DNA from 4 places in the Paenibacillus sp. MER 99-2 genome. Region 2 is predicted to be linked to each of the others. Evidence: a T-box and tRNA genes for the amino acid it is inferred to sense, from the RefSeq annotation. Region 2 holds a T-box; the other regions hold tRNA genes.
The links. A T-box is a leader RNA that pairs with one kind of tRNA and senses whether it is charged. The one in region 2 lies ahead of leuS (leucine--tRNA ligase), so its partner is inferred to be a tRNA-Leu.

Region 1: it has a tRNA-Leu gene. The T-box ahead of leuS (leucine--tRNA ligase) is inferred to sense a tRNA for this amino acid. The anticodon was not compared.
Region 3: it has a tRNA-Leu gene. The T-box ahead of leuS (leucine--tRNA ligase) is inferred to sense a tRNA for this amino acid. The anticodon was not compared.
Region 4: it has a tRNA-Leu gene. The T-box ahead of leuS (leucine--tRNA ligase) is inferred to sense a tRNA for this amino acid. The anticodon was not compared.

What each region holds. Positions count from the first base shown of each region.
Region 1 covers NZ_JAMAUZ010000002.1:78,163-86,398, reverse strand. The annotation lists gene M3636_RS11175 (glutathione peroxidase) at 190-666, shown strand; gene M3636_RS11170 (hypothetical protein) at 815-997, shown strand; tRNA gene M3636_RS11165 (tRNA-Leu) at 1,175-1,257, opposite strand; gene M3636_RS11160 (urease accessory protein UreF) at 1,647-2,348, shown strand; gene M3636_RS11155 (hypothetical protein) at 2,625-2,828, shown strand; gene M3636_RS11150 (hypothetical protein) at 2,879-3,523, shown strand; gene M3636_RS11145 (urease subunit gamma) at 3,756-4,058, shown strand; gene M3636_RS11140 (urease subunit beta) at 4,077-4,463, shown strand; gene ureC (urease subunit alpha) at 4,460-6,178, shown strand; gene M3636_RS11130 (urease accessory protein UreF) at 6,198-6,893, shown strand; gene ureG (urease accessory protein UreG) at 6,949-7,662, shown strand; gene M3636_RS11120 (urease accessory protein UreD) at 7,562-8,236, shown strand, end outside.
Region 2 covers NZ_JAMAUZ010000001.1:493,540-501,775, forward strand. The annotation lists gene aroE (shikimate dehydrogenase) at 1-709, shown strand, start outside; gene yhbY (ribosome assembly RNA-binding protein YhbY) at 824-1,114, shown strand; gene M3636_RS02215 (nicotinate-nucleotide adenylyltransferase) at 1,127-1,717, shown strand; gene yqeK (bis(5'-nucleosyl)-tetraphosphatase (symmetrical) YqeK) at 1,701-2,267, shown strand; gene rsfS (ribosome silencing factor) at 2,285-2,632, shown strand; gene M3636_RS02230 (CvfB family protein) at 2,629-3,543, shown strand; gene M3636_RS02235 (class I SAM-dependent DNA methyltransferase) at 3,866-4,636, shown strand; gene M3636_RS02240 (phosphotransferase family protein) at 4,839-5,795, shown strand; T-box leader at 5,851-6,120, shown strand; gene leuS (leucine--tRNA ligase) at 6,193-8,236, shown strand, end outside.
Region 3 covers NZ_JAMAUZ010000002.1:783,037-791,272, forward strand. The annotation lists gene pelA (pectate lyase) at 280-1,236, shown strand; tRNA gene M3636_RS14605 (tRNA-Leu) at 1,415-1,499, shown strand; gene xynC (glucuronoarabinoxylan endo-1,4-beta-xylanase XynC) at 1,673-3,358, opposite strand; gene M3636_RS14620 (divergent polysaccharide deacetylase family protein) at 3,751-4,650, shown strand; gene M3636_RS14625 (N-acetylmuramoyl-L-alanine amidase family protein) at 4,625-5,401, opposite strand; gene M3636_RS14630 (YqzE family protein) at 5,594-5,812, shown strand; gene M3636_RS14635 (hypothetical protein) at 6,109-7,110, opposite strand; gene M3636_RS14640 (YqhG family protein) at 7,293-8,236, opposite strand, start outside.
Region 4 covers NZ_JAMAUZ010000001.1:672,611-680,846, forward strand. The annotation lists gene M3636_RS03015 (sensor histidine kinase) at 1-15, shown strand, start outside; gene M3636_RS03020 (NucA/NucB deoxyribonuclease domain-containing protein) at 142-630, shown strand; gene M3636_RS03025 (hypothetical protein) at 738-959, opposite strand; gene M3636_RS03030 (general stress protein) at 1,181-1,636, shown strand; tRNA gene M3636_RS03035 (tRNA-Leu) at 1,918-2,003, shown strand; gene M3636_RS03040 (insulinase family protein) at 2,579-5,500, shown strand; gene ung (uracil-DNA glycosylase) at 5,853-6,521, shown strand; gene M3636_RS03050 (hypothetical protein) at 6,541-6,960, shown strand; gene M3636_RS03055 (LOG family protein) at 7,196-7,780, shown strand; gene M3636_RS29440 (hypothetical protein) at 7,889-8,017, shown strand.

The DNA.
Region 1 (8,236 bases), on a different contig from region 2:
CTTGAAACTCTCTAATTCTCGTGATCACAGAAATCACCTACCTATTCGGCCCTATGGAGAGCGATTCAAGCTCCTAAATGCACCAGAACTATAATTATCCAATATTAGTTTTGCATTATTTAATTGTAACCAATATAATAGGTATATACGAAAAAGGAATCATTTATTTTGATACTGGAGGCGATTTTCATGACCGTTTATGAATACAAAGTTAATACCCTTCGAGGCCAAGAACAAGAAATGTCTCAATACCGGAACAAAGTGCTGCTTATTGTGAATACTGCTAGTAAGTGTGGATTGACACCACAATTCGAAGGACTGCAAGAGCTGTACAATAAATTCAAAGACCGCAATTTTGAAGTCCTCGGATTCCCGAGCAATCAGTTTGCACAGGAAAAGGGTTCATCCGATGATATTGCTGAGTTCTGCCAAATGAACTATGGTGTAAGCTTTCCTATGTTCGAGAAGATCGATGTCAACGGGTCAAACGCTCACCCCCTATTCCAACATCTCACCAAAGAAGCTCCAGGCCTACTCGGCTCCAAAGCAATCAAATGGAATTTCACTAAATTCCTCGTGGATCAGGAAGGACGTGTCGTGAAGCGTTACGCACCCAAAACCACCCCTGATCAGATTGAAGCTGACATCGAGAAATTATTGAAATAAATTGAACAACCAACTGCCACCTAACCGGAGACCCCAGCGCTAAGCAGGAATTTTCCAGTTGGTGGCTTTTTTTTGCACTCAAGAGCTTATTTTGACATAAGAACTTATGATAGACATTAGAGTGTTCTGTTGAGAGGAGTGATGTGGTATGAAAAACGCACTTATCGATTTACAACCTGTGACTATTGAGAATTGGTATGCATGTACTCAGCTTAAAGTTAAGCCAGAACAGCTTGCTCTATTTCCTGCACCTGTCGTTTATTGGATTGCGGAATCTAAATATGTTAGCGATTTCGAATTACGATTGCCGGAAAATTGTACGAATCGTTAGGTTTTATGCGAATTAGTGAAAAGGTCATCGATGGCGAAATTTTACGTCTGCTTCAAGTTTGATCTTTGAAAACTGAACAACATTGTTCAGGCTTAATGAAGTTAGAATAAAATAAAACGTTAGAAACAAAAAAAGAAGCCTCCATGTTCGGAAGCTTCTTCTTATCTTGCATTATGATGCGGTCGAGAGGACTCGAACCTCCACGGGCATACGCCCACTACCCCCTCAAGATAGCGTGTCTGCCATTCCACCACGACCGCATGTCGTAAATTATCGGCAACAAAATTGATTATACAGGGTTTCATTATAAAAGTAAAGCACTTTTTAATTTCAGTTATTTCACACGATAGTCCACCTCTAACTGCATGAATCGTCATATTCCCACAGCAGTTGCATATCCTTGAATTCGACCTACTTCCCTTCCAATAAACAAGAATATCATTACGCACTTCAACACATAACTAATTATGTTATTATAATTAACATAATAAAGAAATTTAAATAAAAATAACAAGATTTAATTGACAAAAAGCGAATAATAATGTGATTATATATATCATATAATTCGGATTCAAACTCATAAACAGCATCTAAACGCAATAAAATGTTATATATATTAACATTTAACGAACGTAGGAGGCGAAAGATTGTGAACCGTGGGAATAAGCTGCTCGATTATGTCAAACTGCTTGATTCCTCTATTCAAGTCGGAGGGTTCACTCATTCATTCGGCATGGATGCACTTATAGCAGAAGGATCAATCCGTGACGTAGCAGACCTGGAATCGTTCATGCGTTGTCAATTGCATCCAAGCATTGTCCGCCTTGAAGGAATGGCGATTAAGGGAATCTACAGCGCAGCAGATCAGAAGGATACATGGCGAACAGCTCTTATTGACAAACTGGTTCACGTCCAGCGAACCCCTCCAGATCTCAGGGAACATTCCTCCGCTATGGGCAAACGGTTAATCAAGCTTGCTCAAGCTCTCCATCCCTGGATCGACTTCAGAAAACTAGAACACACGCTGTCCACCTATAATTCAGTTGGATGCCTATCCACTGTTCACGCCTGGATTAACCACCACCTTGATATCCCCGTCGAGGAGGCGGTACTCGGTTATCTCCACTCAGCCTCAAACGCATGCATAATTGAAGCCTCGAAAGCCCTCCCCCTCGATCGTCAAAACATACAGGAACTGCTGGTTCACCTGACCGCAGACCTGGAGCATGAATGGAACACCGTTAGCGCCTCCGCTGCGGATGAACCAACTCAAGCAACAACGACGTCAATGAAGTCTCTATTCCCAAGCTGCCACATGCTTGGAGCTGGGTTACACGCGTTCAAAGCATAACAACTCACTTACGCATCCACGCACCATCCGCAACGCACACCTCTAATTGAACAAAAACACGCCGCAACTCCTTTGTTGGCGTGTTTTTTGCGATTCATTTATGGAGGAATTTGCGAATTTACGTCATTTTAAATCATAAAATACACTTATTTCCGTCTTTTTTAATTGTTACATGACGCAATAACGTATATAATGTAATATACAGCTCGCATCTCCCTACATTTTACCCGAAAAAGGAGCGACTGAATACTACTTATAACCTAGGGGTGAACCCTTTTGAACAAAAAGAAACCCGTGACCCCATTCGGATGGGCTATCAAACGCCGTTTAACCGAACTCCAGATGGATCAGAAAACATTTTGCGAACAACACGACATTCCGCCATACCGTCTATCGAATCTAATTCACGGCACACGCAAGGCTACCCGATTCCGCAATCAGGTCGCAGATATTTTACAAATTCCAGACGATCTCCGCTAGCAGAGCACCATGTCTTATGCGCCAACTGACCACAAGGAGGGTTTCACACAATGAGTTACTTAACAACCGATCTAGAGAAGTTATCTTATCAATATATGCGCCACCAGCTCATTATTGTAGATCACCATTGGACTATTCGTAGCTGCAACAACGCTTGGCGACAAGGACTTGGCCAATTGCATGACTACACGCACTTACCAGCGTATTATTATTCCGCATCCGGCACGCTCCCTTATCTCAACTTATTAGAAGCATGGACATCACCTGATCGAGATCATCAGAGCAATAAGACGATCCAGCGACTCAAAAACATTCGTACACCTTTTGACAGTAACCATACATACGACATCACGATCCACCTGCCCAACTTGAAACAGAGGTGGTTCCGCTTAGAACTCACTCCCTTACCCACAACAGACTCACCTTGCACCTCCGAACTAGCCCTAATCGCCCACACCGATGTCACAGAACAGAAACAGGCCGAGCAACAACTTCAACAAGCATTATCCGAGGTACGCACACTACGCGGACTCCTTCCCATATGTGCTGTATGTAAACAAATTAAGGACGAACAGGATACATGGAATTCCGTCGAGAGTTATCTCAAAAAGCACACCCATGCCGAGTTCACCCATGACATTTGCCCAGACTGCATCCGTAGGGTGTACCCACAATATTCCGGAATTCTGGGTTAGAATCCAATCGACTGTTAAAGTTGTATCAAAAGAAAACACCAAACTCCCAATGTTACTATACATAACACATTTATGAATTTCCGCTCATAGAAAATACCAATATTATTCAAATTACATTGACAACGAACCTACCCTGTGTGAGTATATTTAACATAACAATTATATAAGATGAACATGATTTTATTCACTTATATAGGAGATCAAGACTTCATAAGGGAAAGGTCGGATTACGTTGCACTGGACTGAGCAGGAAAAAGAAAAACTCCTGATTACCGTAGCCGCTAACCTCGCCCGAGAGCGTAAAGGTCGAGGACTTAAGTTGAATGTTCCCGAAGCTATCGCCTTATTGACCTCTGAACTCATGGAGCGCGCGCGTGATGGCATGAGTGTTGCAGAATTGATGCGATATGGAGGTACCATTTTGAAACGCGAGGACTGTATGGAAGGTGTACCTGATATGATTCCCGAGGTACAGGTAGAAGCTACTTTTCCCGATGGCACAAAGCTCGTCACCGTACACGAGCCCATACGCTAAGAAAGGCAGGAGAACGCCATGATCCCTGGTGAATATCGTTTGAAGCAGGACGACATCATCTGTCATCCCGATCGCCCAACAGTGCGATTACTTGTCTTGAACCGTGGGGATCGCCCCGTACAAGTTGGTTCCCACGTGCATTTCTATGAGGTTAACGCCGCATTGGACTTTGATCGCACAACCGTTTACGGACATCGTCTACACATCCCCGCAGGCACCGCTGTTCGGTTTGAGCCTGGCGAAGAGAAACCTATTGAGCTTACAACCTTTGGCGGCAAACGACAAATTCATGGTTTCAACCGTTTAACCGAAGGCGCTATAGATACCCCTCCCGACACCCAGAAGCTAGACACCTTCCTGAAAACTTTTGCACCACTCAAGCAGAATGGGAGTGACTCCCCATGAAATCAATGACCCGTGAGCAATACGCCTCCATGTTCGGACCCACAACCGGGGATGCCGTCCGACTAGCAGACACCGATCTTTGGGCCGAGATTGAACATGATTATGCCGTCTACGGTGAAGAGAGCAAGTTCGGCGGCGGCAAAGTCATTCGTGATGGCATGGGTCAGTCCACATCTGCCCTTCGCAGTGACGGCACCCCCGATACTGTAATCACCAACGCCATCATCATCGATCATTGGGGAATTGTAAAAGCCGATATTGGCATCCGCGATGGACTCATCTGCGCTATAGGAAAATCCGGTAACCCCGACACGATGGACGGAGTTGATCCTTCACTTGTTATCGGCGCTTCCACGGAGATCATTGCTGGCGAAGGAATGATCTTAACCGCAGGTGGAATCGATACCCATATCCATTTTATCTGCCCACAACAGATTCAGACGGCATTATCTTCCGGAGTTACCACAATGATTGGCGGCGGCACAGGACCGGCCACTGGAACAAAAGCAACGACCTGCACACCAGGAGCTTGGCACATCCATCGCATGCTGGAATCAGTGGAAGCCTTCCCTATGAATATCGGTTTCCTCGGCAAAGGGAATAGCTCCACCACAGCCCCTTTAGTAGAACAGATCGAAGCAGGTGTAATCGGCCTCAAGCTCCATGAAGATTGGGGCACAACCCCAAGTGCTATCGATGCCTGTCTGACTGCTGCTGACGAGCATGATGTTCAGGTAGCCATTCATACCGATACATTAAACGAAACCGGATTTCTGGAAAATACACTCGCAGCCATTAACGGTCGCACCATACACACCTACCACACAGAAGGCGCAGGCGGCGGGCACGCACCAGACATTATTCGAGCAGCCAGCGAGTCCTACGTTATCCCTTCTTCCACTAACCCCACCAGACCTTACACACGAAATACGGTAGAAGAGCATTTGGATATGCTGATGGTCTGCCACCATTTAGACCCTTCCATCCCTGAGGATGTTGCTTTTGCAGATTCTCGGATTCGACCCGAGACCATTGCTGCCGAAGATATCTTGCATGATCTTGGTGTATTCAGCATCATCAGTTCCGACTCCCAGGCTATGGGACGTGTCGGTGAAGTCATCATACGAACATGGCAAACGGCAGACAAAATGAAGAAGCAGCGCGGCAAACTGGACACTAATCCCGATGCAAGAGCCGATAACGATCGTATCAAGCGGTATATCGCCAAATATACGATTAATCCAGCTATCGCCCACGGAATTAGCCATCTCGTCGGCTCCGTTGAGGTTGGTAAACTCGCCGATCTAACACTTTGGAATCCCGCCTATTTTGGCGTCAAACCCGAGATGGTCATCAAGGGAGGTATGATCACTTTCGCCCAGATGGGTGATCCCAATGCTTCGATCCCAACACCCCAACCTGTGTTTGGCAGACCGATGTTCGGCGCTTTTGGCAGCGCATTGCCCAAAGGCTCCATCACCTTCGTTTCCCAAGCCGCGGCAGATGCCGGCATCAAAGAACAGCTTGGACTTCATAAGCGCGTTGAACCTGTGAAAGGCTGCCGCACAGTGAGCAAAAAGGACATGATTCACAATGATGTGACCCCGACCATTGAAGTGGATCCCGAAACGTATGAGGTTCGTGCCGACGGTATACTCCTTACGTGCGAACCCGCAGATGAATTACCCATGGCTCAGCGTTACTTCATGTTTTGATAAAGGGGTGAGGTATCCCATGATGCACAGCGGCACGAAGCTACTTCGTTACGTGCAACTTTTGGACTCCGCTCTACCTATCGGTGGATTCTCACATTCATTCGGCTTGGAAGCCTACACTCATGATGGAACCGTGAGGACAACGGCCGAACTGGAAGCATTCATTCGCAGCCAGCTCCATGCCAGTCTTGTACGCCTCGACGGACTTGCGATCAAGGGTGTCTACCAGGCAATAGACGAGGAGAACGCATCCCTTCTCGCCTTATATGATAAACAGGTTCATGCCCAGCGCACACCACGCGAACTCAGGGAAAGCGGGCATAAAATGGGTAAGCGACTACTGAAATTAGCACGTTCGCTCTATCCATGGATGGACTTTTCCCTTATGGACATCGCCATCCATGAGCATGGTGCCTTTTGCGGCATCACAACCGTTCACGGTTATATCAATCATCGGCTGGATATCGGATTGGACGAAGCCGTCATCGGACATCTCTACACTTCCGTCAACGCCTATGTGAACAGCGCACTGCGCCTTCTGCCCATCGGACAGACCGAAGCTCAGATGCTTATTCATAAGCTATTAGACGTCATTGAACAGGAATGGAATCAAGTCCGCGAAGACGATCCAGATGACATGCACAGCTTCGGGATCGCGCAAGAAATCTACGCAATGCGGCATGAAAGTTTACCCGCACGTCTGTTTATGTCCTGATTTAAAAGCATTCAAAAACTTTCATTATTGTAAGAAAAACAAAGGAGGAATTGTTATGTGCGGAGGAGCAGATCATACACATCACCCAGAATGGGAACGCAAAACGTTTGACCGGAGTCGTCCGATGAGAATAGGAATCGGTGGCCCCGTAGGTTCGGGCAAAACCGCATTAGTAGAAAAGTTATCCAAGGCACTACGTACTCGTTACAGCCTCGCAGTAATTACGAACGATATTTACACCAAAGAGGACGCTGAAATTTTACTGCGCCAAAACGCACTTGCACCTGAACGTATCATCGGTGTTGAAACCGGCGGATGTCCTCATACCGCCATTCGCGAGGATGCTTCTATGAATTTCGAAGCAGTTGACGAGTTAATCGAACGTTTCCCTGATCTGCAACTCATCTTTATCGAAAGTGGCGGGGATAATCTATCAGCGGCATTCAGCCCGGAACTAGCCGATGTTTTCATTTACATTATCGACGTTGCTCAAGGGGAGAAACTCCCCCGCAAAGGAGGCCCTGGTATCACACGTTCCGATCTGCTACTCATCAACAAGACTGATCTCGCCCCTTATGTCGGCGCCAGCTTACAGGTCATGCAGGAAGATACCGAGCGAGTACGCGAAGGTCGCCCTTACGTCATGTCCAATCTGATGAGTGGCGAAGGTGTCTCCGAGATTGTTCATTGGCTTGAACATCAATATATGGATGACGATGGCGCTGCGCATCCACATACACATGGCCATGGTTCCACCCACACCCATTAATTCTAGAGCTTCAGCATCAGAGGGTACAATTGAATCGGACATTCATGTTGAAGGTGCCAAGATGCGTCGCAGCGAGCTACACGCCACATTCACCCTTCAAGACGGGCGCACCGTCATGACAGACAGATATTACAGCGCCCCTCTTCGATTCAGCCGTTCCTTTCGCACACCTGGCGACGGAGACGGACTTTGTGTATATACCTCTGATGTCTCGCCAGGTGTCCTGAACGGGGATCATTATCATTCCAACTGGCAGCTAGGTAAGGATACTCATGTGATGCTAAGCAGCACATCAGCTACTCGCCTCCACCCAACACCATCTCTCCCCTCTTCCATCCATCATCACTTCAGGTTGGAGCAAGGAGCGGTGCTGGAGTATTTTCCCGAATGCGTTATCCCTTTCAAAGGCAGCTCCTCTTCACTCCATTCAACCTTTAAACTAGAGGAACATTGCATACTAGCCTATGCGGATATTTGGTCAGCCGGCCGTATTCACCGGGGAGAAGCTTTTCAATTCAATCATTATCGTAGCTTAACGGAAATATGGCAGGGGCAACAGCTTGCAGTCTGGGAT
Region 2 (8,236 bases):
GCAGGCTGCGATTAGAGGCATCGTTGCTTTGGGGTATCGTGGTGTGAATGTCACCATACCTCATAAGGAACAAGTTATGTCTTATCTGGATGAGATCGATGAGAGTGCAAGGTTGATTGGTGCAGTCAATACCATTGTCAATATGGACGGAAAGCTGATAGGCTATAATACGGATGGCATTGGTTATGTGCGGTCACTTAAGGAAGAAGCTGTGCCTGACCTAGCAGGCAAACGGATTGCTGTACTGGGGGCAGGTGGAGCTGCTAGAGGTGTCATATATGCGCTGGCTCTAGAAAAGCCTGACCGTATTCACATATTGAACCGTACAGCCGAGCGAGCCATTGAACTCGCTTCGGATCTGCGAGCACATGGGTTAGGTGAGATTAGAGGCAGTGGAATGGAAGAAGCGGCGGTTGTACTTGCTTCTGCTGATATTGTCATCAATACAACGGCTGCTGGTATGCATCCCCATGTGGATGATGTTCCGGTTGATCCTGCACTGATTCGTGCAGATGCAGCCGTAAGTGATCTCATCTATAATCCATTGGAGACACGTCTGCTGCGTGAATCACGCTTACGTGGTTGTACAGTGCATGGTGGTCTGGGGATGTTTGTATATCAGGGCGCGGTGGCTTTTGAGCATTGGTTCGGTATTCAGGCTCCTGTGGACACCATGAGACAAGCGGTACTAGACAGCTTCGATAAGTAACAAGCAAGGTTAAGGGAATCATAAAGTTATAACATTAAAATATAATGGAACAGCCAAGCCTGACAGAGATCCTTCTGTTACGGGCGTGCTGAGCATAAGGAGTATGGAGTATTCATGTTAACAGGTAAACAAAAACGCTTTTTGCGTTCACAAGCACATCATTTAACCCCAGTGTTTCAGATCGGTAAAGGTGGCACGAACGAGCATTTGTACCGTCACATTGAAGATGCAATTGAGAAACGCGAGTTGATGAAGGTTCAAATTCTGAACAACAATCTTGATGATAAAAACGAAATCGCGACAGAGCTTGCTCGTGAGACAGGCAGCGAGCTCGTTCAAGTGATTGGCAGTACAATTGTCCTGTATAAGGAATCACGCGACAACAAACAAATCGAACTTCCTTAGGACGGTGACATCATGAAGATTGGTATCATGGGTGGGACGTTCGATCCAATCCATATGGGACATCTGTTGGCCGCCGAAGCTGCGAGGGATTCCCATGCACTGGATGAAATCTGGTTCATGCCCTCCCATGTTCCACCACACAAGCGTGGAGCCGGGGCTTCTGGGCAGCAACGTCTCGATATGACGGAAGCGGCGATCCAAGATGTACAGCAATATGAGGTGCTGGATATTGAGATGGAGCTTGGTGGCGTATCGTATACGATCGACACGATGAAGGAGCTATGGAATCGTTATCCAGAGCATGATTTTTATTTTATCATTGGTGCAGATATGGTGAACTATCTACCCAAATGGGAGCAGATCGAGGAGCTTGCAGCACGCTTGACCTTTATCGGAGTAGGCAGACCCGGTTTTCAGCTACATCTGGACGACTTACCCGATGAGCTGCAAGACAAAGTCTTGATGGCAGAGATGCCGCTCGTAGATATATCATCCACGGCCGTACGTAAACGTCTTGCCAAGGGACAATCGGTACGCTTCATGATTCCTGCTGCAGTTCATGAATATATTGTAAGGAGCGGTTTATATGGCACTAAGCCGTGAGGAACTCATTCAAGCCGTTTCGGGTCAAATGCCGGAGAAACGCTGGAAGCATACACTTGGCGTGATGCAATCTGCCGTATATTTGGCTGAAAAATACGGTGCAGATCCTATGAAGGCGGATCTGGCTGCTATATTGCACGATGTTGCCAAGTACTGGCCAGTATCAGAGATGGAAGCAGTCATCCGTGACAATGAACTGAACAAAGAATTGTTGCAGCATGACAAACAGCTCTGGCACTCAGAGGTCGGTGCATTTGTGGCACAGCGAGATTACGGAATCGATGATCTGGAGATCATTAATGCTATTCGCTGGCATACTTCTGGGAAAGTGGGCATGAGCCTACTGGATAAGGTGGTATGTCTTGCGGATTATATCGAACCGGGAAGAGACTTCCCGGGTGTGGATCGGATTCGCGAACAGGCTGAGCACAGTTTGGAAGAAGGGTTAATTGCTGGTTTTGACTCAACCATTAGCTTGTTGTTGTCACAACGACGAGTGATCTACCCGTTAACCATGTTTGCTCGGAATGATCTGATTACACAATTATAAATTATGGAGGTTGGTTCATGACATTATCATCGAAAGAACTTATGAATATGGCGGTTACAGCCGCAGACGATAAAAAGGCATCCAACATTGTAGCACTGGATCTGGTGGGAATTTCACTGGTAGCGGACTATTTTGTAATCTGTCACGGTAACTCGGATACACAGGTACAGTCTATTGCTACAGAGATTCGTAAACAGGCGCATGCTGCAGGTGTAACGATTAAAGGGATTGAGGGTATGGATTCTGCACGCTGGGTTCTGATGGATCTGGGAGACGTGGTTGTTCATATCTTCCACCGCGACGAGCGCGAATATTACAACATCGAACGTTTGTGGTCGGATGCTAAAGTGGTGGAGACGGTATGAGTTTGATTGCAGGAACTGTTGTCTCTTTGCGGGTTGAACGTGAAGTATCTCCGTTTGGCTACTTTTTGACGACTGGAACGGAAGATGTACTGCTTCACTATACGGAGCTGACACGTGATATCAAAATCGATGAGACGCTGGAAGTCTTTATCTTTTTCGATACGGAAGATCGCCTTGCTGCGACAATGAAGAAGCCTTACCTCACCCTTGGTGAAATGGCACGACTTGTTGTGGCTGACGTACATCCACGGCTCGGTTGTTTTCTAGAAATGGGCTTGGGTCGGCAACTGCTGCTTCCAATCCGTGAATTGCCTGAATTAGAAGAGCTGCGTCCACATGTTGGGGACGAGGTTTTTGTTATCATGGAGCATGATAAACAAGGTCGTCTTCGTGCGAAATTGGCTGGAGAGCGTGAACTTGCACCGTTAGCCTTCCATGCACCGACATCATGGCTTAATGAATGGGTTGAAGCGACGGTGTACAAGCCATTGCAAATGGGTACTTTTGTACTTGTAGAAGGTGGCGTACTTGGGTTCGGAGCCATTGGTATGATCCATTCCTCCGAGCGTACCCACTTGCTGCGTCTTGGTGAGAAGGTGAAATGCCGGGTAACGCTGGTTCGTGAGGATGGACGTGTGAACCTGGCGACGTCTCTTCGCAAAGAGGTAGGCAGGAACGAGGATGCTGATAAGCTGCTCGCGTTCATGAAGGAGCGTCCAACAGGTGGTATGCCGTATTCGGATGCAACGCCACCGGATATTATCAAACAGCGTTTTGGCATCAGCAAATCCGCCTTCAAACGTGCGTTAGGTAAACTGATGAAGGATGGACTGGTGACCCAGAAAGAAAACTGGACATACCTGACTGAAGCTGCTTCACAAGCTTCTGCTCCAGATTCGGACAAGAACTAGTAACGTTAAACTAAAGCTAAACGAGGACTCTTGTGAATCCAATGTAAAAGCAGGGCAAGGCTGGGTGAACTCCGGACGCCCCTGCTTTTTCGTTTATAACAAATTTATATAAGTTCAACTAATTCTTTACACGAGAACGGAGAAGACAGAAATAACGTGAAGAAGCGAAGCGTTCGCCTTTATCCCCGGATTTTCCCTTTGGAAAAGGGAATCAAAAAAATCTGGGGATAACAGCGATCGGAAGGTTGTTCTGTCATCGGAGTGGCAAGTGTAAATATTTTTGAGTTATATAATAAAATGAATTGAAAGTGCGGTGCCTGACATGTCTTACCGTAAATTTGCCTATGTTTACGATGAATTAATGGAAGATATGCCTTATCCGGACTGGATAAGGTTCGCGAGAACAGCTTGGGAGCGCCACGGTATGCCCAAAAGCGTAGCTGAACTTGGTTGTGGTACAGGTTCGATTACGATTCCTTTGGTTAACTCAGGGTTCGAGGTGACGGGCATTGATCTGTCGGCTGATATGTTATCCGTGGCTCGTAGCAAGATGGAAGCTACACCCCAAGGTCATCGCTTGTACCGTGAAGGCAGTGTACGGTGGGTACAGCAGGATATGTGCGAATGGAGAGTGCCTGAGCCTGTAGACTCGGTTATATCATTTTGTGACTGTATTAACTATTTGCTAGAGCAAGAGGATGTCATTCGCACCTTCCAACGAACCTATGAAATGATGAAGCCTGGAGGAACATTCCTGTTCGATGTGCATCATCCCAATACATTTATCCGATATGAGGAAGAACAGCCGTTTGTACTGGATGAACGCTCGATATCTTATATCTGGACAAGTGCGTTAGACTCGGAACGTTGTGAGATCGAACATCATCTCAGCATTTTCTCGCGTGTTGATGAAGGTGGTAAGGATCTCTATCAGAGATTCGAAGAGGTGCATGTGCAGCGTGCATACGATCCGGAGTGGATGAAGCTAGAGTTACGGAAGGCGGGATTCCGCGATGTCAGCGTGTACGCAGATTTTGAATGGCAAGAAGCAGGAGAAGGCGCGCAGCGTCTGTTCTATGTAGCTATTAAATAATGATCTTGTTTATCGCTTATCGCCCTTGCATTAGTGTAAGGGCATTTTTTTTATTTTGTTCAATATCAGATGAGTAGGATAGTCTGGATTGTGATCTAAGCTATTGCCAGTTAAGTGTGGGGGAGCCATAATAACACTGATGGAAAGCGTTTTCTTTTGAGTGGTTAATGTGACGAACTATAGAAGGTCAGGTGATTATGGGGTGGAAAGTAAATATAAAACAAAGCTAACTTCGGAACAGCTAGAGCGAATAGCAACTCAGATTTTAAATCGTGAGCTATCTGAATATCAGGAAATGAATGAAGGCTGGGCGAACCAGGCTTACCGGATCGTTTTAAAAGATGGACAGACGGTAGTACTCAAAATTGCTCCTACGGATAAATCCAATCTGATGCGTTGTGAACAAGGGTTAATGAATACTGAAGTTGAGGCACTGCGTCTTGTGTCGGAGCTAACGGCTCTGCCTGTTCCTCGTGTACTTGCTTATGATGATTCACTAACCCTTGCGCCTTCAGAATATTTTATTATGGAGCATATGACAGGCAAGCCGTATAACCAAGTGAAAGAGCACTATAGCATTGAAGAACAGGAAGCGATTGAGGAAGAGCTAGGGCGTTACAATCGAAGACTGAACAAAATCACAGGAGAACATTTTGGTTATTTCTCATCGGGACGACAACGTTATTCCACATGGAAAGAAGCTTTCTTGCAGCTAATGGATGATGTATTAATCGATGGGCAAAAGGCAGGAATTACGTTTTCGATGTCCTATGAGGAGTTGGAGCATTTAATTCTGGCAAGAGCAGATGTCCTCAATGATGTTCTAGAACCTGCATTTATTAGCTGGGATCTATGGGATGGCAATGTACTGGTGGAGAAAGGCCGTATTACCGCCATTATTGACTTTGAGCGTTCACTCTGGGCGGATCCATTGATGGAGCATTATTTTAGTCACTTTAATTACACACCTGGGTTTTTGAAGGGATATGGTAGATCCATTACAACACCAAGTGAACGAAGCAGAAGAGGGTTATATGATCTGTACTTTGATCTATTACTTCGGATCGAATGTGCATACCGGCAGTTTGATGATCATAAACATATTCAGTGGACGATTCATAATCTGGAAGAAAGCATTGAACGTTTTCGGTTAGGCTGAGGTCTGTCATTGACTTTGGCGGTACTTTTTTATATAATGTTTCCGATATTGTATACATATTTCGATGATAAGGATCAGTAGTGAATTCTGTACATGACAGAGAGTCGGCGGTTGGTGCAAGCCGATTGACAGTATTTCATGAACTCGCCTTGGAGAAATGCGGTGATTACACCATCCGATACTTAACCGAAGTCTATTCGGTGGTTGCAGGAATGGAAATCCGCATCGGTTAACCGCCGTTACAGGTTCAAAGGGAGTGGATGACGAAGCACGTTCGTCCGCTAACTAGGGTGGTACCACGGGAATTCAACCTCTCGTCCCTAGCGCTGCAAACGCTATGGGATGCTGAGGTTTTTTTGTTGTAATTTATGTGAATCAACCAGAGGAGGAACAATAGATGAGTGAGAATCACCAGCCGAAGCACGGCTATCAGCCACAAGTGATGGAGAAAAGTTGGCAGCAATTTTGGGATGAGAATAAAACGTTCAAAACAGGCGAGGACCCGGCTAAACCGAAGTTCTATGCATTGGATATGTTCCCATATCCATCTGGCGCGGGACTGCACGTAGGTCACCCGGAAGGATACACTGCAACGGATATCGTTTCTCGTTACAAACGTATGCGCGGATACAATGTTTTGCATCCGATGGGCTGGGATGCTTTTGGTTTGCCTGCTGAGCAGCATGCACTTGATACGGGTGAACACCCACGTGAGATCACATTCCGTAACATTGACAACTTCCGTCGTCAAATTAAATCCCTTGGGTTCTCCTATGACTGGGATCGGGAGATCAGCACAACGGATCCGGATTATTACAAATGGACGCAATGGATCTTCATCCAGTTGTACAACAAAGGCCTCGCTTACGTTGACGAAGTGCCTGTAAACTGGTGCGAAGCATTGGGTACAGTATTGGCTAATGAAGAGGTCATTGACGGTAAAAGTGAGCGCGGTAATCACCCAGTTGTCCGTAAACCGATGCGTCAATGGGTATTGAAAATTACTGAATATGCTGAGCGCCTCTTGGAGGATCTGGAAGAGCTGGATTGGTCCGAGAGCATTAAGGATATGCAACGTAACTGGATTGGTAAATCTACAGGGGCAGAAGTGGTGTTTGCCATCGAGGGACGTGAGGAAGTAATCAAGGTATTCACGACTCGTGCGGATACTTTGTTTGGAGCTAGTTATGCTGTACTGGCACCGGAACATGAGCTGGTAGAAGCCATTGTGACTGCAGAGCAACGTGAAGCGATCAAAGCTTATCAGGAGCAAGCTGGACGTAAGAGTGACCTGGAACGTACCGATTTGGCCAAAGACAAAACAGGTGTATTTACAGGGGCTTATGCCATCAATCCAGTAAATGGAGCGAAGGTGCCTATCTGGATCGCTGATTATGTTCTGGCTGGTTATGGTACAGGTGCAATTATGGCGGTTCCTGGGCATGATGCACGTGACTGGGAATTTGCGAAGCAATTCGGACTGGACATCATTGAGGTTGTTGCTGGTGGCGATGTGACCAAAGAAGCGTATTCCGGAGACGGACCACACGTTAACTCTGATTTCTTGAATGGTCTGAACAACGAAGAAGCGATTGCGAAGATGATTACTTGGCTGGAAGACAACGGTAAAGGTGAAGGCAAAACGACATATCGTCTGCGTGACTGGTTGTTCAGCCGCCAACGCTACTGGGGAGAGCCTATTCCAATTCTGCACCTGGAAGATGGAACGATGAAGACCGTACCAGAGGATCAGCTTCCATTGTTGCTGCCAGATATCGATCAGATCAAGCCTTCGGGTACAGGGGAATCACCACTGGCGAATGTAACCGAGTGGGTGAATACGGTTGATCCTGAAACGGGAATGAAAGCACGCCGTGAGACAAACACGATGCCACAATGGGCGGGAAGCTGCTGGTATTACCTGCGCTTTATCGATCCACATAACGACAAGGAACTGATCTCTCAGGAGAAACAACAGCAATGGCTGCCTGTCGATCTGTATATCGGGGGAGCAGAGCACGCTGTGCTTCACTTGCTGTATGCACGTTTCTGGCATAAAGTATTGTACGATCTGGGCGTTGTTCAGACCAAAGAGCCATTCCATAAACTCGTGAACCAAGGTATGATTCTGGGAACCAATAATGAGAAAATGAGTAAATCTCGTGGTAATGTTATTAACCCGGATGAAATTGTAAATGAATTCGGTGCAGATACTCTGCGTTTGTATGAGATGTTCATGGGGCCACTGGAAGCAACAAAACCGTGGAATGCTAACGGGGTTGAAGGTATGTACCGCTTCCTGTCACGCGTATGGCGTCTCTTCATCAACGAGGATACAGGCGCGATTAATGATAAAATCACAGCGGATGGCGGTACAGAAGAATTCAAGCGTACTGCTCACAAAACGATTAAGAAAGTAACTGATGATCTGGAGCATCTGC
Region 3 (8,236 bases), on a different contig from region 2:
TCCAAACGGGGTTGTATATCATTCGAACTTTGTCATGTGCAGTTTGAACTATTCTCATAGATACAATAATCGAGGAATGTTACAAGATGTTGCATTAATTGACAAAGATATTTTTTTTGCATAAGATCGTTCTATCCAATCCACATATTGGATAAAAATATAGTAGTTATATTTTAATTCAAATTAAGGTGGTGGTGGATGGTCGTGTAATTAGAAGGTGAGAAGTAAGTAGAATGATGGAAAATGAATGATTCTAATTATAGGGAGTGTGTAATCATTTTGAGTACAAAAACAAAGTTAGTCACATTAGTGTTGGCGTTTTCGATGGTATTTTCTGCGGTAGGTATGGTAATCCAACCCGTTAACACTGTATCTGCTGCTGATGCTTCAGGAACGACAGCAAGTATATCTGATATCTTGAAGAACCAACAAGCGGACGGTGGCTGGAGAAAAGAATATAAGCAAACAACGGGTGAGTGGGCGAAATCTACAATCGATAATAAAGCTACATACTCAGAAATTAGAAGATTAGCCAAAGAGTTTAAAAAGACAAACGACCCACGTTATTCTGCTGCGGCGATTAAAGGCATTAATTTTTTGCTGAATATGCAGTATTCCAATGGTGGATGGCCTCAAGTTTATCAAAGTTCCGGTTATCATAAACATATCACTTATAATGATGATGCAATGATTAATGTAATGTACATGCTGGATGAAGTAGCGACACGCAAAGGTGACTTCTCGTTTATCGACAGCAATCTAGCTAATCGTAGTAAAAATGCGGTTGCTAAAGGTGTAGATGCTATTTTGAACACTCAGGTAGTTTCAGGTGGCAAGCTGACAGCGTGGGGACAACAACATGATTCCAGCACACTCAAGCCTGCAGGTGCAAGAATCTATGAAGTGCCATCATTAACTGCTGGAGAGAGTGTAACAATTGTCAAATTCCTGAAAACGAGACCTTCCAACGCCAAAATTACTGCATCCATCAAGGGAGCAGAAGCTTGGTTTAACAAGGTGAAAATTACAGGTTACAGGTATGAGAGAGCTAATGGAGACAGCAAAATCATCGCTGACTCCAAAGCTGCACCGATCTGGGCTCGTTTCTATGAAGTCGGAACGGATAAACCGATCTTTATCGGTCGTGACGGTATCGTAAAATATAAATTAAGCGATATTGACAAAGAAAGAAGAGGCGGTTATGCATGGTATGGCAACTGGCCATCCAAGCTGTAACTTGCTTTAACTTCTAAACGGGCACGAATTAGTGCTGAGATCCCAATCACGAGAAGCCCGATCCGGAGTGGAATATCTGGACCGGGCTTCTTTATGAGCATTTCATGTTGACATGTAAGTGCTTGCGTGATATATTATTTTTTGTCGCCGAGATACATAGTCACGGAGATCATCATATGCGGTCGTGGCGGAATTGGCAGACGCGCACGGTTCAGGTCCGTGTGGGCTAACCCCCCGTGGAGGTTCGAGTCCTCTCGACCGCATCGAATAAAAAGGTTCCCTGTTAGACATTCGTCTAGCGGGGAACCTTTTTTTATTTTTTATTTACGGACTGATATGCTCTCACAGCTTGTCCATTCATTATCGCTTCCAACAACCATCGATCAAAATGGAGGGTTGGGCAATTTTTTGCCACATAAGTTGATCCAAACCCGTATTATGATGCCGTAACTGTAATATTATCGATATTTGGCCCCTCGGTGCCTGTCGTTACGATTTTTATGGTATTCGAGCCTGAATTCATGGGTACTTGAATGGTTTTCTCACCCCACGTAGACCAGCTTCCCGTTGCTGAAAAGGGGGTATTGCTGATCACTTTTGTGCCGTTTACGAACACATCAAGGTTACGTGTACCACTTTCTAACGCATAACGAAACTTTACGTTTTTGGTGCCACTTGTAGCATTATTGATGTTACTCCATTCAATGGCAGAATTCGTCAATGCGTTGAAATTAACATAGCCAGAGCCTGTGTAACCAGGGTAGATTGTTTCAATTAGAGCATCAGTTAGCGTAGTTCCCGTTTCAGCTTCATACGTTGTGCCACTTGTGTTACCACTACCTGATCCGGTGATATCCGCTACAAATGTGGTTACACTTTGGGCAGGAAGCTGTGCAGTAAATGCACCATTAGACACATTGATCGGTGCTCCGCTAGCCAGGTTACGGCTGCTATCCGTTACCCATGAGGATACAGTAGACGCGTTACCATTTTGCAGGACAAATCGCTGACTGGTCGCAGAGGTTCCTTTGTTAATCGCTACAACGACGACCTTGTTATCTCCTTTGTAAGCAGATACAAACGTATTGGTATCCGGGTTTTTCGTTGCATCCACTCGCAGATAGCCTGGACGTACAAATTTGGAGAAATGAGCCATATTATAACCGCGTTTGCTAATCGTGCCATCCTCTTTCATCGGTCCGTACTGTCTACGGATGTACCACCATACATATGCTTGAAAATCTGCCTCTACCATTGCATTGTGCATGTGATGGGAGACTTCCAATGCTTCTGGCCAGCGGTCAGCAGAATTGTTATCACTGTTTGGATAATAAACTTCCGTCATCCACAGTTCTTTGCCGGCACCTTTTTGCTTGAAGAGAGGGTATGCAAAATTATTGACTTGAGTACCATATAAATGCGCTCCTAGAATGTCCATATTAGCAAGCGCTTGTGGATCATTCAGGATTGGGTCAGATATGTTTTTTAGGTATTGAAAGGACTCTGGAGCCATGACTTTGGTGTTCTGGATCGATCCTGCATTTTCTTTCATGAAACGAAGGATCTCCTGTGGTGTCCACCAGGTCCAATCATGCGCGTAATCCGGTTCATTTTGTACCGAGATCGCATACAGGTTGACACCATTGTCTCTCATGTACGTAACAAAGTCATTCAGATGCTGAGCGTACGCAGCATATTTGTCATATCTCAGACGTTTAGCATTGGTGTCGCCATTCCGGTTGAACGTCTCGACCATATCACTTGGCGGATTCCAAGGAGAGGCAAATACTAGAGCGCCTTGCTCTATTGCTCTTTTGGCGGTATCTATTTCTCTCGACCAATTACTTCGATTCGGATCGACACTGATCCTCAGAATGGAGAAGCCCAATTGATTTTGCCCGTTGCCAAAGGCTGTGTCACGTTGAGCAGGTGTCAAGTCACCGATCCAAACCGGGTGATTAATTCCTCCAAAGCCCTTGATGAGCTGCTTCTCCGAGGATAAATTGATGGTGGCATCACTTGCTGCTGAAGCTTGTGTGGGCGTTAACATCAGTGGCAGAGCCGTTAAACAGGCGAGTAAAACGTTAAAGGTCTTTTTTAGTTTAAATTTCACTGCGATCATCCTCCTCGAAATGGTTATTCTGAGAACTGCTAAATCAATGAAATAGTACTTTAATAGACTGTGATGTAAGCCCTTACACAACCTCCTTTCGGGAATAAAAGGAAAGAAAATCAATTTATTCTTTCTTTTGTTTATTTTAATAAAATATTGTTGAACTGAATACCTGACAAATTTCAGGTCTTTTACTAATTCATCTCATTTTAACGAGAAACCATGACATTTTTATCCTAAATTCAGAATCTCATGCGACAAGTAAATTACTTAAGAGATGTATTCCTGTGTTGGTGCCTTTTGGATATACAAATTTTCCTTTAGGCTTGTCAGCCCATTTCTTACATAGAACACCCTACAATATCAAACAATGAGAACACAGATCTAAGGAGGGAATCAGCATGGAAAACCAAACAAAAAGCAAGAGATACACACGAATAGCGGGGTTCCTTATTCTTTTGCTACTTATTAATGTGGGGAGTCTGACAGGTGGGGGGATAACCGCAGCATCTGAGATGAAAAGAGAAGTTGGTAAGGTGAATACTCAAACACAGTCGAACCAGGATACTCAACCCGCTGTCGGTCCTAATCGTATGGCCATCATTATTGACGATGTTGGTAACGATATGAAGGGAACCGCAGAGATTTTGGAGATGCCCATTAAGTTGACGGTTGCGGTAATGCCTTTTCTGCCAACAACTCAAAAGGATGCCATTGCCGCACATGAGAAAGGCATGGATGTGATCGTACACATGCCAATGGAGCCCAAGAAAGGCAGACCAGAGTGGCTTGGCCCAGGAGCGATTACGTCCAACTTGACAGATGAAGAAGTTCGCGTACGCGTGGAAAAAGCGATTGATGATGTCCCGTACGCCATTGGCATGAACAATCATATGGGCTCTAAGATTACTTCAGACAAACGGATTATGTCGATTGTGCTGGATGTATGCCGGGAGCGGGGACTTTTTTTTGTAGATAGCAGAACCAATTTTCGCTCGGTTGTCGGGGAGATAGCCTCGTCCAAAAATATGCCTCCGATCGGTAATGACATCTTCTTAGACGACCAGAACTCTAAGCCGCATATCCGCAAGCAAATGGAACTGGCCGCTAAGCATGCCATGGACAAGAAAAGCTGTGTAGTTATCGGCCATGTTGGTCACACCGGGTTAAATACATCATCTGTTATTCGTGAATCAGTCGCGCATCTTAAGGGGCAGATCGAATTCGTTGGCGTTGGTGATCTGGTGCGGGAGGTGTGGGATTGGCATACTGCTCCTACACTACCGACAGATAATAAATAATGCCATTTGCGATGGATTCGGCTATGCGCTTTTGCTCGCCTGGATCAGTAATTCTGGCTCGGTCTGCCGCATTACTCAAAAATCCGGTTTCTACAATGACTGCTGGATGCTTCACATAATTCAACAAATAAAAGGGTTTACCCCACACCACTTCCCGTTTAGTTCCATACAAGTCATTCATGGCATTTTGGATCGATTGTGCCAATAGGTAACTCCTACCTTCCTTTTGGTGCAAAACTACAGGGCCATGGGAAGTGGATTTTGCACTCCAATTGGCATGAATACTGACAACAATATCTGTACTCACTTCTTCGCTAAGGCTTTTGCGTTGTGCTAAATCTCGGCGATGCCTGGAGCGGCTGTTAAGCCAGCGGTTATCATCACTGAGCGCGTAATCACCAAGTCGGTTAATGATAACCGCGTAACCCTTGCTCCGCAAGAGAAGATAAACTTTTTGACTTATAGCTAAGTTAATGTCCTTCTCCAGCACGCCTTGGGCTGTCGTTCCTCCATCAATCCCCCCGTGACCTACATCAAGTAGAATAACGGGTGCTGCAAAGGCATGATGGCTGGAACGGTAAGCTTCACCGTCGATTATTGGTAGCATGGACGGACTGTTCGTTGAGGGGCTTGCTTGAAATGACTCAACAGATTCAACTTGATGGGGAGTCTGTCCCTGAGCAAGTGGAAGAACCGGAAGACATAACAAGCTACCTAACAAGGCGGTCGAAGCAAGCAGTACCTTATACATGGAACATACACTCCTTCATGATCTAGGTGGTTGATGTAGATTTGGGATGTCATGGATACCTTTGGAATTAGACTGTGCATTCTGTAGATTTTCATACACTTCCAAGACAAAAATGTTTAGCCAGAACACTTCCTGAGCACAATAGATTTATCGTAAGCTTCGTTATGTGACGGAGCCAGGGAGGCAGAGGTTATGGCCAAAAGTGATGAATTGGTAAAATATATAACACAACGTGTGGTTCATTATATTGATACTCCAAAGGATGAGCGAAAAGGACGTACCAAACAGAAGGAGCCATGGGCGATGAAGTGGTTTGGCATGATTCCGTTTGCCGTGTCGTTGTGGGTTGGCAAGAAGGGAAGAGCGGGCGATTCGAAATTGGGTAAACGAAGCTCTTCAGACAAGGAATAGATGGCTGGAAATCCTGTATCTACAAAGAGACTCACCAACTAAAATAGACGCTGTTCCTGTATGGTCAGGAAAGGCGTCTATTTTGTATGGAAAGTATTATAAGTGAGTGTTCAAAAAGGGTGGTTTTCAGTACCAAGAAGATGGGATGAAGATAGAAATGGAGTAGCGGAGCGTAGATTAAGCTACGTGAGCAACGGACATTTCGGCTGAATCCCATATTCGAAGCTGAGATGCCGCTTGCGCATCCTTCGTAATCAAAAGCGGACTTTTTGAACAACCTCTATAAATCAATCATTTCAGGGATTAGTGACGTAGAATTGCCCGTCTTTCAGTAACGTGTCCAATGGTACGAATCGTTGCGTGGAAGTATGTCCACCAATGGCTATATAGAGGATGGATTGAAATGTAGTACTGTTATGCCACAATTGATAACCACCAATAGGTAATGGGCCACCATAGAAAACATTACGATCATTCGCTGAATAAATAATTCCAGACTCCTTATGAAGCTGAGTCCAGTCTTGTACACGGGTGAGCTTCACAGGTTTGGAGGTGATCCATAACAGGTTGTCCATCGGATTAAAGGTAGGTCGCATATGAACAGAATCGACAAGCCAGGATGAATTCGCGGAAGCATCAGTAACACTGAATACCATTGGATTGAGAGCAGTCTCGATCTGTTTCACTGTCGCTGAGGGCAATAGGTCACCATTCGTAGCATCGATATAAAGCGCTTGATGGTTCGGTCGTTCTACCTTCCAGTAAGCGAGTAGAGGAAGAGCATAACGAGGCTGAAGTTCTCCTCCATTGGCATGAATCATCGTAAGGCTCAGATGCTGTCGTTCTAACGCCTTACTTAACAGCTCGCGATCATAGGGAGACTGTCCTCCTAACCCGTACTCGCTGAGCATTAATTCTCCCTGATCTGTTGCTGAAATAATCATATAACCAATTATTTTCTCTTCAAAAGTAGCCTGCACGAGCCAGCTATGCGTACCTGGGCCAAGTGGAGTAAAACTTAGTTCTGCCTTTTTCCAATTGGATTCTCCGTGAGCGGAACTAAGTAAGAGAGCGTGCTGATGAGCAAACTCCTGTACAGCCACAGGAGCGAACTTGTCATGCTGGAGAGCAGTGCTTTCTTCGAGATCATTGAATGACGTAAGTGGAAGTGGAGGAACGCTTTGATCCTCGGCACTTGCAATCGACCAGAAGGTAGATAAGGCTGCACAACTGAGCACAGCTAGAGTGATCAAGGCTATTCTCCATAGTAGAATCCATTGCGTAGCGTTTCGTTCCAAATAAACACCTTCTTCTCCGGGATACTTTGAATCAAACGTATCTACGACATATTGGTTACGTGAGCGACGTTAGTATTCATTCTAGGGGACAAGTTATGCAAAGGTTGCTGTAACCTGTCGGGCAACTCGTTATGAATAAACACTACTTTTGCCAGCATTTGCAGGAAAAGTAGTGTCTTCGTCTATCTTAAGTGAAACATGCCGCTGCTGATAGCGGTAACCTTCACCTTGGGTTCATATTGCCAGATCATTTCAGTTCGGCGTGTCTCATATTGCAATTTCATCGCCTCACGATCCATAACCGCCTGTTTTGCTTTTTCTTGCTCCGGATCTGCTTCGGTTACTAACGGAATAGCTGGCTCTGCTGCCAGTTCTACATCCTCTCGAACACGATTATTTGTCTCCATAAAATTGGTTGTTACAGCTGTGCGTGAAGGGGAAGGCTTGGGTACTGAAGAGATATGTTGAATGTTAGCGTCAGGAGTGCTCTTCGTTTCTATTTCAGGCATGTCCTCACGCAGTACTGCTTCGTAGTACGTATCTACGACGTCAAGCTCCAGGGCTAACCGTTCTTTGGCCTGTTCTGCCCAACCGTAATCAAGCTGAAGCAGACGGTTGGTGAGATGGGATTCTAGCGCTGCTCCGGCAGCAGATAATGAAATTTTAGCCGCCTGCGCATGCATGTTCTCTGCCAATCGTGGGCTAAGGTCACGTCGGTTAAGCTTTGTCCCAAATTGCTCAATAATCTCACCCGAGCGAAGAGAAATGCCGAGAAAATGAAGCTCCTCCCGTTTCAGATCACAGGCGAATTCCACCTTGAAGCAAACACCAAGCCAAGGCTCATAGACGGCTGGCGCTGTAGCTCGCAACTGCCGTTTGGCTGCCTGTTCGAACAGGTTAACGAAAGCCCCGCCTTCACGTGCCGCATCAAAAATTTGCTGAAGTCGGCGACTGCCGTAAACGACATCTTCACGTAAAATCCGTCCTGGCCCCAGTTGCGGTAGGGAAGGGGTGATGCCGAAGTAACGCCCCAGAATGGTTTCTTTAGCCGGTTCAGCACCTGGGGGACTTGTACTGGCTCCGCCACTGGCTGTACCAGATCCAACTTGAGGATTCGATTGGGCTG
Region 4 (8,236 bases), 180 kb from region 2:
GGTAATGTAGGCTAAAGGGGAGTTAAATGATCAGAAGAGGGCAGTTCGGGTAGATCCGGGCTGTTTTTTTTCTGTACATTTTCATTGTTTCGCGAACGAATGTTCTGATATAATGAGAACGATGAATGGGGGAGAGACAGCATGACGCGTAAGCGCACAAGGAGAAGAAATAAAGGGACAGCCAGATTGAAGAAGCAATGGATCACACTGGTCACGCTTGCTCTAGTCGCCTGTTTAGCATGGTTTAATGGAGACTATAAGCTGGAGGATTGGACTTCAATATTTAATGGAAGTAGCAACCAAGGTGTAGATCATACACTGATCTTCCCTTCTGAACGCTATCCAGAGACAGCTAATCATATTCGATCAGCCATTAAGGCAGGGCATTCTGATGTGTGTACGATTGATCGTGAAGGTGCCGAGACTAATAGGGATCTTTCGTTAAAAGGAGTCCCGGTCAAGAAGGGGAAGGATCGAGACGAGTGGCCGATGGCCATGTGTGCGGAGGGCGGTGCTAATGCAGATATTCAATACATTACGCCAAAGGACAATCGCGGAGCAGGTTCATGGGTTGGTAATCAACTCAGTACATATCCAGATGGAACACGAGTGAAGTTTGTTGTTGAATAGCAGGATGTAAGATACGCCCTAATTATATAGAAATGACAAAAGCCAGACTTTGAGAAGTCTGGCTTTCTTCATCATATAATGAATCACTACTGGTTACAATCGACCGTTTATAGTGCCATACTGCTCAGATGATGCGAACGAATGCTTAATAGACGAGTAACCTGATCAACTTCCTCAAACGGAATCCAAAGGTTTCCTTGTACTGTGCGTAGAAGCAGAATGGAGGAGTCGGCTGAGCGTTCAGGAAATCCGGTTACGGATTGACCGCTTGTATTACGTACAATAATTTGTTGATTACGGCGGATGGCAATTTCTACCTCTTTGTTCATATGTCATTTCTCCTGGTTATGAGATTGGATTCTATATGTCAATAATTTCAATGGTTAATTTGTCTTCTTTATCTAGTCTATCAGAACTAGGTATGAATTTCCAGAAGAGAAGTAACTTTTCTGGGTTAGGTGATTCGTCTTAGCGGGTGCTCAGCGTTTGCTTCCTTCAGTTAGAGGGTTATAAAGGGTACTGAGCTAATGGATGTTAAGGAGGAGTGTCTATGACAAAGTTATTGATTGGACTGGTACGTACTGAGAATGAAGCCATTTTGATGCTGAATCAGCTTCTACAGGCGGGGGTTGATTCGGATTCGCTCGGTGTAGTCGCTAAAGAAGAGATTAACTTGGAGTTGATCAGTGAGAAGGCAGGCTTACCGAAACCACTTAAAGGTGCTGGCACGGATGGGGCATTTGGAGCCTTTAAAGGTGTGCTGGCTGCGCTCGGTAAAAGGAAGGATCATACGATGTCTGCCGGGAAGGCCGTTCGCCGGCTTGCAGGCAATGAAATCGGTGAAGAGACCGATGATTTTGTGCTTACCCTGACGGAAGCTGGTATTACTGAGAAGGATGCAAACTATTACGAGCAATGGCTGATGCAACAACATTTGCTTGTGATTGTGGAAACGAGTGAAGACGAGATTGCTCGCGTCGCGCCTATAATCATGAAACGTGACTAAGAAGCGTGAAATGTGAACTTATTTTCTTTTTTAGCTTAATTTAATCCTGATTTTAGGTTTCTTTAATGTTGGGGAGGTATTCTTACCTTACACCTCCCTTAATATAGATGGTTTATAAGAAAGTTCGAGACCGCAACTCGAACTTTCTAGGCACTGCTAGCTCACGCTGGTGGTGCCTGTTTCATTTTTTCAAATATTTTTTTATAAAAGTGTTGCATAATATTAAAATACATGATAAGATATTTCTTGTCGCCACAATTGATTAAGTAATACATACACATGCCGGGGTGGCGGAATTGGCAGACGCACAGGACTTAAAATCCTGCGGTAGGTGACTACCGTACCGGTTCGATCCCGGTCCTCGGCATCCATTTAAGAAGAAGGAAACTCCTTGATATATCAGGGAGTTTCCTTTTTTTATACTTTCAAAAAGAGCCTTGATTTATTGTTCGTAAGCCTCTTTTTTCTTTCTTTGGGAAGCTTTACCGTTACGTCACAGCTCCTAAATGAAAAGCAACATTACTTTCTCGAATTCTTGTATTCGATAATGTTAAGGACTACAAACAGAGTTGAGCCAGGTAAATATGTGAAAAAGTAAATTTCTTTTGGTGCATAACCTGTTGGATGCAAGACCCCTAATGTCATCCAAACAAAAGCTAATACATAGAATTTAGTGTACTTAGACAAATTTAAAACCTCCGCCAATGTTGGCTATGAATATTTAGGTACAGTATAGCTGAATATTTTTATTCGTGTTGCGTTTTTTTGCGTTCAGATCAGTGTCCGATCTTTTTTTTGGCATTGTGGATGGGTAATGAAACAATCCGTGGTGGTCATTATGAAGACAAGGGGCGATGGTGTATACTGTCTATAGGCATATATTACCTTTATCTTGCGGAGCTCAAAGTTAACCAAATACATTTTTAATGGAGGACTCGACATATGTTGAAACAGCTTCAGTCTTATCAAGTAATCCAGGAACGCAGGATGGAGGAACTGAAATCTGACGGCTACTTGCTGGAACACAAAAAGTCAGGCGCCAAAATTGTACTTATGTCCAACGAAGACGACAATAAAGTATTTAGTATCGGTTTTAGAACACCACCTAGCGATAATACAGGCGTACCTCATATTCTGGAGCATTCCGTACTATGTGGCTCTAAGAAGTTTCCAGCGAAGGATTCCTTTGTTGAATTGTTGAAGGGTTCACTCAATACATTTCTGAATGCAATGACGTACCCGGACAAAACGATCTATCCTATTGCCAGCCGCAATGAGCATGATTTTCATAATTTGATGGACATCTATCTGGATGCGGTGTTAAATACGAATATTTATGAGAACGAAAAAATATTTTTGCAGGAAGGTTGGAACTACAAACTAGCTTCTGCAGAGGATGAATTAACATATAACGGTGTTGTATATAACGAAATGAAAGGTGCTTTTTCTTCACCTGAACGGATTGTTCGCAGAGCTGTGCTCAACTCATTATTCCCCGACACGACGTATTCGAAGGAATCCGGAGGTATCCCGGACGAGATAACGGATCTAACCTATCAAGGACTTCTGGATTTCCATACGAAGTATTATCATCCGTCCAACAGCTTTATTTATTTGTATGGGGACATGGATATGGAGGAGAAGCTCAAATGGCTGGATGAAACCTATCTGAGTCAATATGATCGGATGGAGACGGATTCAGAGATTGGACTGCAGCCTGCATTCGGTGAACGTGTTGATGTCGTACAAACGTATTCGGCCGGAACGACAGAGTCGGAAGTGGACAACAGCTTTTTGACCTATAATGCGGTTATTGGAACAAGCTTGGATCAGGAACTGAATATCGCCTTTCAAATATTGCAGTATGCGCTTCTGAACGCCCCTGGTGCGGTATTGAAGCAGGCGTTGCTCGACAAAGGAATTGCGAAGGACGTATATGGCTCTTATGATGATAGCTTGTACCAGCCAGTCATGACGATTGGACTGAAGAAGAGCAACTTGGAAAGTAAACAGGTGTTCCTTGATACGGTTCAAGAAGTGCTTGAGCGCGTTGTGCGGGAAGGGATCGATCCGAAGGCGCTGTTAGCCGGTATTAATTCATATGAATTCAATCATCGGGAAGCGGACTTTGGAAGAATGCCAAAAGGACTGATCTATGGCTTCTACACGTTACAGAGCTGGTTATATGACGACGAGGCACCATTTAACCATTTGGAGGCTAATGACGTATTTGCTTCACTTAGAACGAAGATGAATGAAGGGTACTTTGAGCAATTGATTGAGCAATATTTATTGCAAAATACACATACTTCTTTTGTCGCCGTGACTCCGGATAAAGGGTTAAGTTTGCGTAAAGAAGAGGCGCTGAAATCTCGTTTGAAATCTCTCCAAGCAAGTCTGAGTAAGGAAGAGATCGAGCAACTGGTTCAACGTACCAAGGAACTCGCGGATTATCAGAATGAACCTTCAACAAAAGAGCAGCAGCAGGTCATCCCAACTTTGTCGATTGAAGATATTGATCCGCAAGCGTCCAAATTATCGAATACATTAAAGTCCGTCGACGGAACAACAATTGTACATCACAATCTGTACACGAACGGAATTGGTTATTTGAAATTGCTGTTTAATGTGAAGGAAGTTCCGGAGCATTTACAGCCGTACCTAGGACTTTTGAAAAGTGTGTTAGGTTACGTGGATACGGCAAACTTCAAATTCAATGGATTATCTAATGAAATTCACATCCATTCCGGTGGAATCAGTGCGAGCGTAGGTGCGAGCGCGGATGCTCGTCAATACAATACGTATAAAGCTCATTTTGAGATTGAAGCTAAAATTCTGTACGACAAGCTGGATTTTGCTTTTGATATGATTGAAGAGATTGTACTGACCTCACAGTTCCACGATACGAAGCGGTTATACCAGATTATTTCCCAATTGAAGGGAAGACTGCAGCGTAGCTTGATTAATAGTGGGCATTCGGCAGCGATGGGCAGATCCTCTGCCAAGCATTCAGCCGTAGCTGCTTTCCGGGAAGCGGTAAGTGGAGTGGCGTTCTACCAGTGGCTTGAGGAGCTTCAGGCAAACTATGATGATCGCAAAGAAGAGCTTACGACCCGTTTGAAAGAGCTGACGGGAATGATCTTCAGACCCGAGAATCTACTGGTAAGTTACACGGCTGATGATCAGGGATATGCTACCCTAGAGCAGCACGTATCAAAACTAAAAGCGAAGCTATATACGCAAGAGGTTGTTAAAGAACATACTGAATTCCAAGCAGTCCATCACAACGAGGGCTTCAAGTCTCCATCGGAGGTTCAGTACGTCGTGCAGACAGGTAACTTCATCCATAAAGGCTTCGAGTATACAGGCTCGCTTCGTGTGTTACAGGGAATTCTGTCACTGGATTATTTATGGACCAATATTCGCGCTAAAGGCGGAGCCTATGGCTGTATGACAGGTTTCAGACGCAGTGGCGACAGCTATATGGCATCCTACAGAGACCCTAACTTGGAGAAAACCTATAACGTGTACGAAGAGATGCCGCAGTATTTGCAAAACTTCAAAGCGGATTCGCGCGAAATGACTCGTTATATCATTGGTGCAATTCAAGATCTTGATGCGCCTAGAACGCCGTATGCAGAGGGAACCTTCTCGTTGGAGTGCTACTTGTCTAACGTGACCGAGGCAGACCTCCAGAAAGAAAGAGATGAGGTGCTGAGCACTACAGAAGCGGATATCGTTAACTTTGCTCAGCTGATCTCTGCAATCCTTGAGGAGAAACATCGCTGCGTCATTGGTAACGAGAGTAAGATCGAGGAACAACGTGACTTGTTCGATGAGACACTTGACCTGATCAAGTACTAAGTATCCAGAAACATTGGCCGCAACGATGTGATTACATGACTTGAAATGGTGCAAATTAGCGCCTTCTCCGGTGGATACCCGCCTTGGGGAAGGCGTTTTTTGTGTATGCATTAATATGTTGTTAACGCTCTAGATCAGGGCAGGTTTACAACCAAAAGTAAGATTTGTTTGACTGAGTACAGCAGCAGAGGAAGGCTCTAATGGCATATGCTGTGCAGATTTCTAGCCTGTGGACTTCGGTTATGTTAAAATGATGGATAGTCTATGAGCTGACGGTAGCGGCTCACACAGCTAGCAGCCAGCTAGATGGCTGCAAACGTACGTATTCATCCATGGGAAGGAGCCTACATCTATGTTTGAAAATGATTGGGATTCGGTGTTGCATGATGAAGTGAATGCCGAGTATTTCAATAAAATTCGTTATGCGCTGGCCGCAGAGTACAAAACTCAAACCGTTTATCCGTCCAAGGAAAATTTGTTCTCTGCACTGAAGCTGACCCCGTTTCATCAGGTGAAAGCAGTTATTATTGGACAAGACCCGTATCACGGTGAAGGTCAGGCTCACGGGTTGAGTTTTTCGGTTATGCCAGGTGTGCGCATTCCACCATCCTTGAGAAACATCTATAAGGAATTGCATGCTGATCTAGGTCTTCCAATCCCTGCACATGGTTATTTGGTTCATTGGGCCAAACAGGGGGTATTGCTGCTTAACAATGTGTTAACTGTACGTGAAGGTCAACCTAATTCACATCAAGGTCTAGGCTGGCAGACGTTTACGGATGCCGTTATACGGGAATTAAACGAGCGTTCAGAGCCTATGGTATTTATGCTGTGGGGCAGTCATGCTCAGAAGAAGGGTGCCTTTATCCATCGAGACAAGCATCTGGTGTTGGAGTCTACACATCCAAGTCCACTTGCTGCCCATCGTGGGTTCTTTGGCAGTCGTCCCTTCTCGAAGGCCAATGATTTCTTGACCTCCAAAGGTATTGAACCGATCGACTGGAATATACCGCAAAACTAGATAAATGAGGGTGAGGACATTGCGACATTGGGTGGGACGAAAAGTAGCTGTATACCGAGCGACTGGCATACGAGAGCCGTTAAAAGGAACGCTGGTCGATTGGGACGAAGAATCGGGTTGTGTACGGATTGGACCCAAACGTATCAAAGTATCGTTTGATAACATCGCAATGATCAGACCCTTGCCCGAGGAGAGCCTGCCTTTGAAGAAGGCGCGATCTGAGGTGCATAAGGTTGGATATGTCATGAAGAAGGCAATACAGTTTGATAATGCGATATATTTTAAATCAGAAGTGATGATATGGAGAAGAGCCAAAATTGTAGCTTTGTCCACCACCATCCTTCGCCATGACGAAGACCAGGTTGAAATTGCAGATGGGCGATTTCTTCGTAAGGACAAGTATATGTTTGTCGTACGTTCACGGCGAGGAATTCGTTAAACTTATGAATAGATTTAATATTCATTTCATGTTCAGATCATCTGGATTTAATCTTTAGTCGTTATATTAAGTGTAACAACCCCTTCTAAATGATGTGTAATAACATGGGAGCCCGACCGGCTGCAAACGGTCGGGCTTTTCTGGCTATATAGGAATGTAAATTGGAGTAACATAGCAATGACATTTGTGATATATACTAGTGAGATAAACAACAAGAGACAAGGAGTGAAGACGTTTGAAACGTATATGTGTTTTTGCAGGTTCTAATCCAGGTCATCAGCCAGAATATACACAGCAAGCTATCGAATTAGGTAAACAAATTGCCACAAGCGGTTATACTCTCGTCTATGGCGGATCATGTATGGGGCTAATGGGTGCAGTAGCCGATGCGGCGTTGCAGCAGGGTGGTGAAGTGATTGGTGTCATGCCTACAGGGCTGTTCCGAGGAGAGATTGTACATGGAGGTCTCACACAGCTGATTGAGGTAGGAACGATGCATGAACGGAAGTCTATGATGGCTGAGTTATCGGATGGTTTCATTGCTCTACCTGGGGGAATGGGAACGTTTGAGGAGTTGTTCGAAGTGTTATGCTGGGCTCAAATTGGCATTCACCGTAAACCTGTAGGTCTATTAAATGTAAAAGGATACTATGAGCCCCTTATGAAAATGGTGGAGCATAGCGTGCATGAAGGATTTTCGAATACTTCCCATCTTAGCTTGTGGAGTTTGGAATCAGATCCAGCAACATTACTACAGCAAATGTCTGCCTATGTTCCAGCTGAACTTTCTCAAAAGTGGTCTCAGCTAGATAAGAAGTGAACTAACGGGGTGCTGCAGCTGATATGGAAAAATTTCCGTTCTGCCCAAGCAATTAACAGCCTTAGACATAGTCTATAGTGTACTTTCTTACAGAAGGGAGTGTCACTCATGAGCGGACTTAAAGGTGCAGGGTACGGTTACTGCGGAGGTTTCGGCGGTGGAGCATGGACATCTACAGGCGCGATTCTGGTATTGTTCATTTTGCTGGTTATTATCTCCCGTACATTCATTCTGTAATTCGGTCAGCCATTCTAGGATCGGGTACAGCCGTGTGACCGAATCTAGCAAATAATGGCCTTTCCAAGAAACGCCGGGTTTGTTCCGGCGTTTCGGGGGAATGGTTTTTTTTGCTTTGTAACCAAGGATTGAGTTGAGTAGAAAAAAATAAATCCTGCCTCCAAACGGATGTGGAGAAACAGGATCAGTCGTCGCAAGCGTAGAGCATTTTAGTTTGCA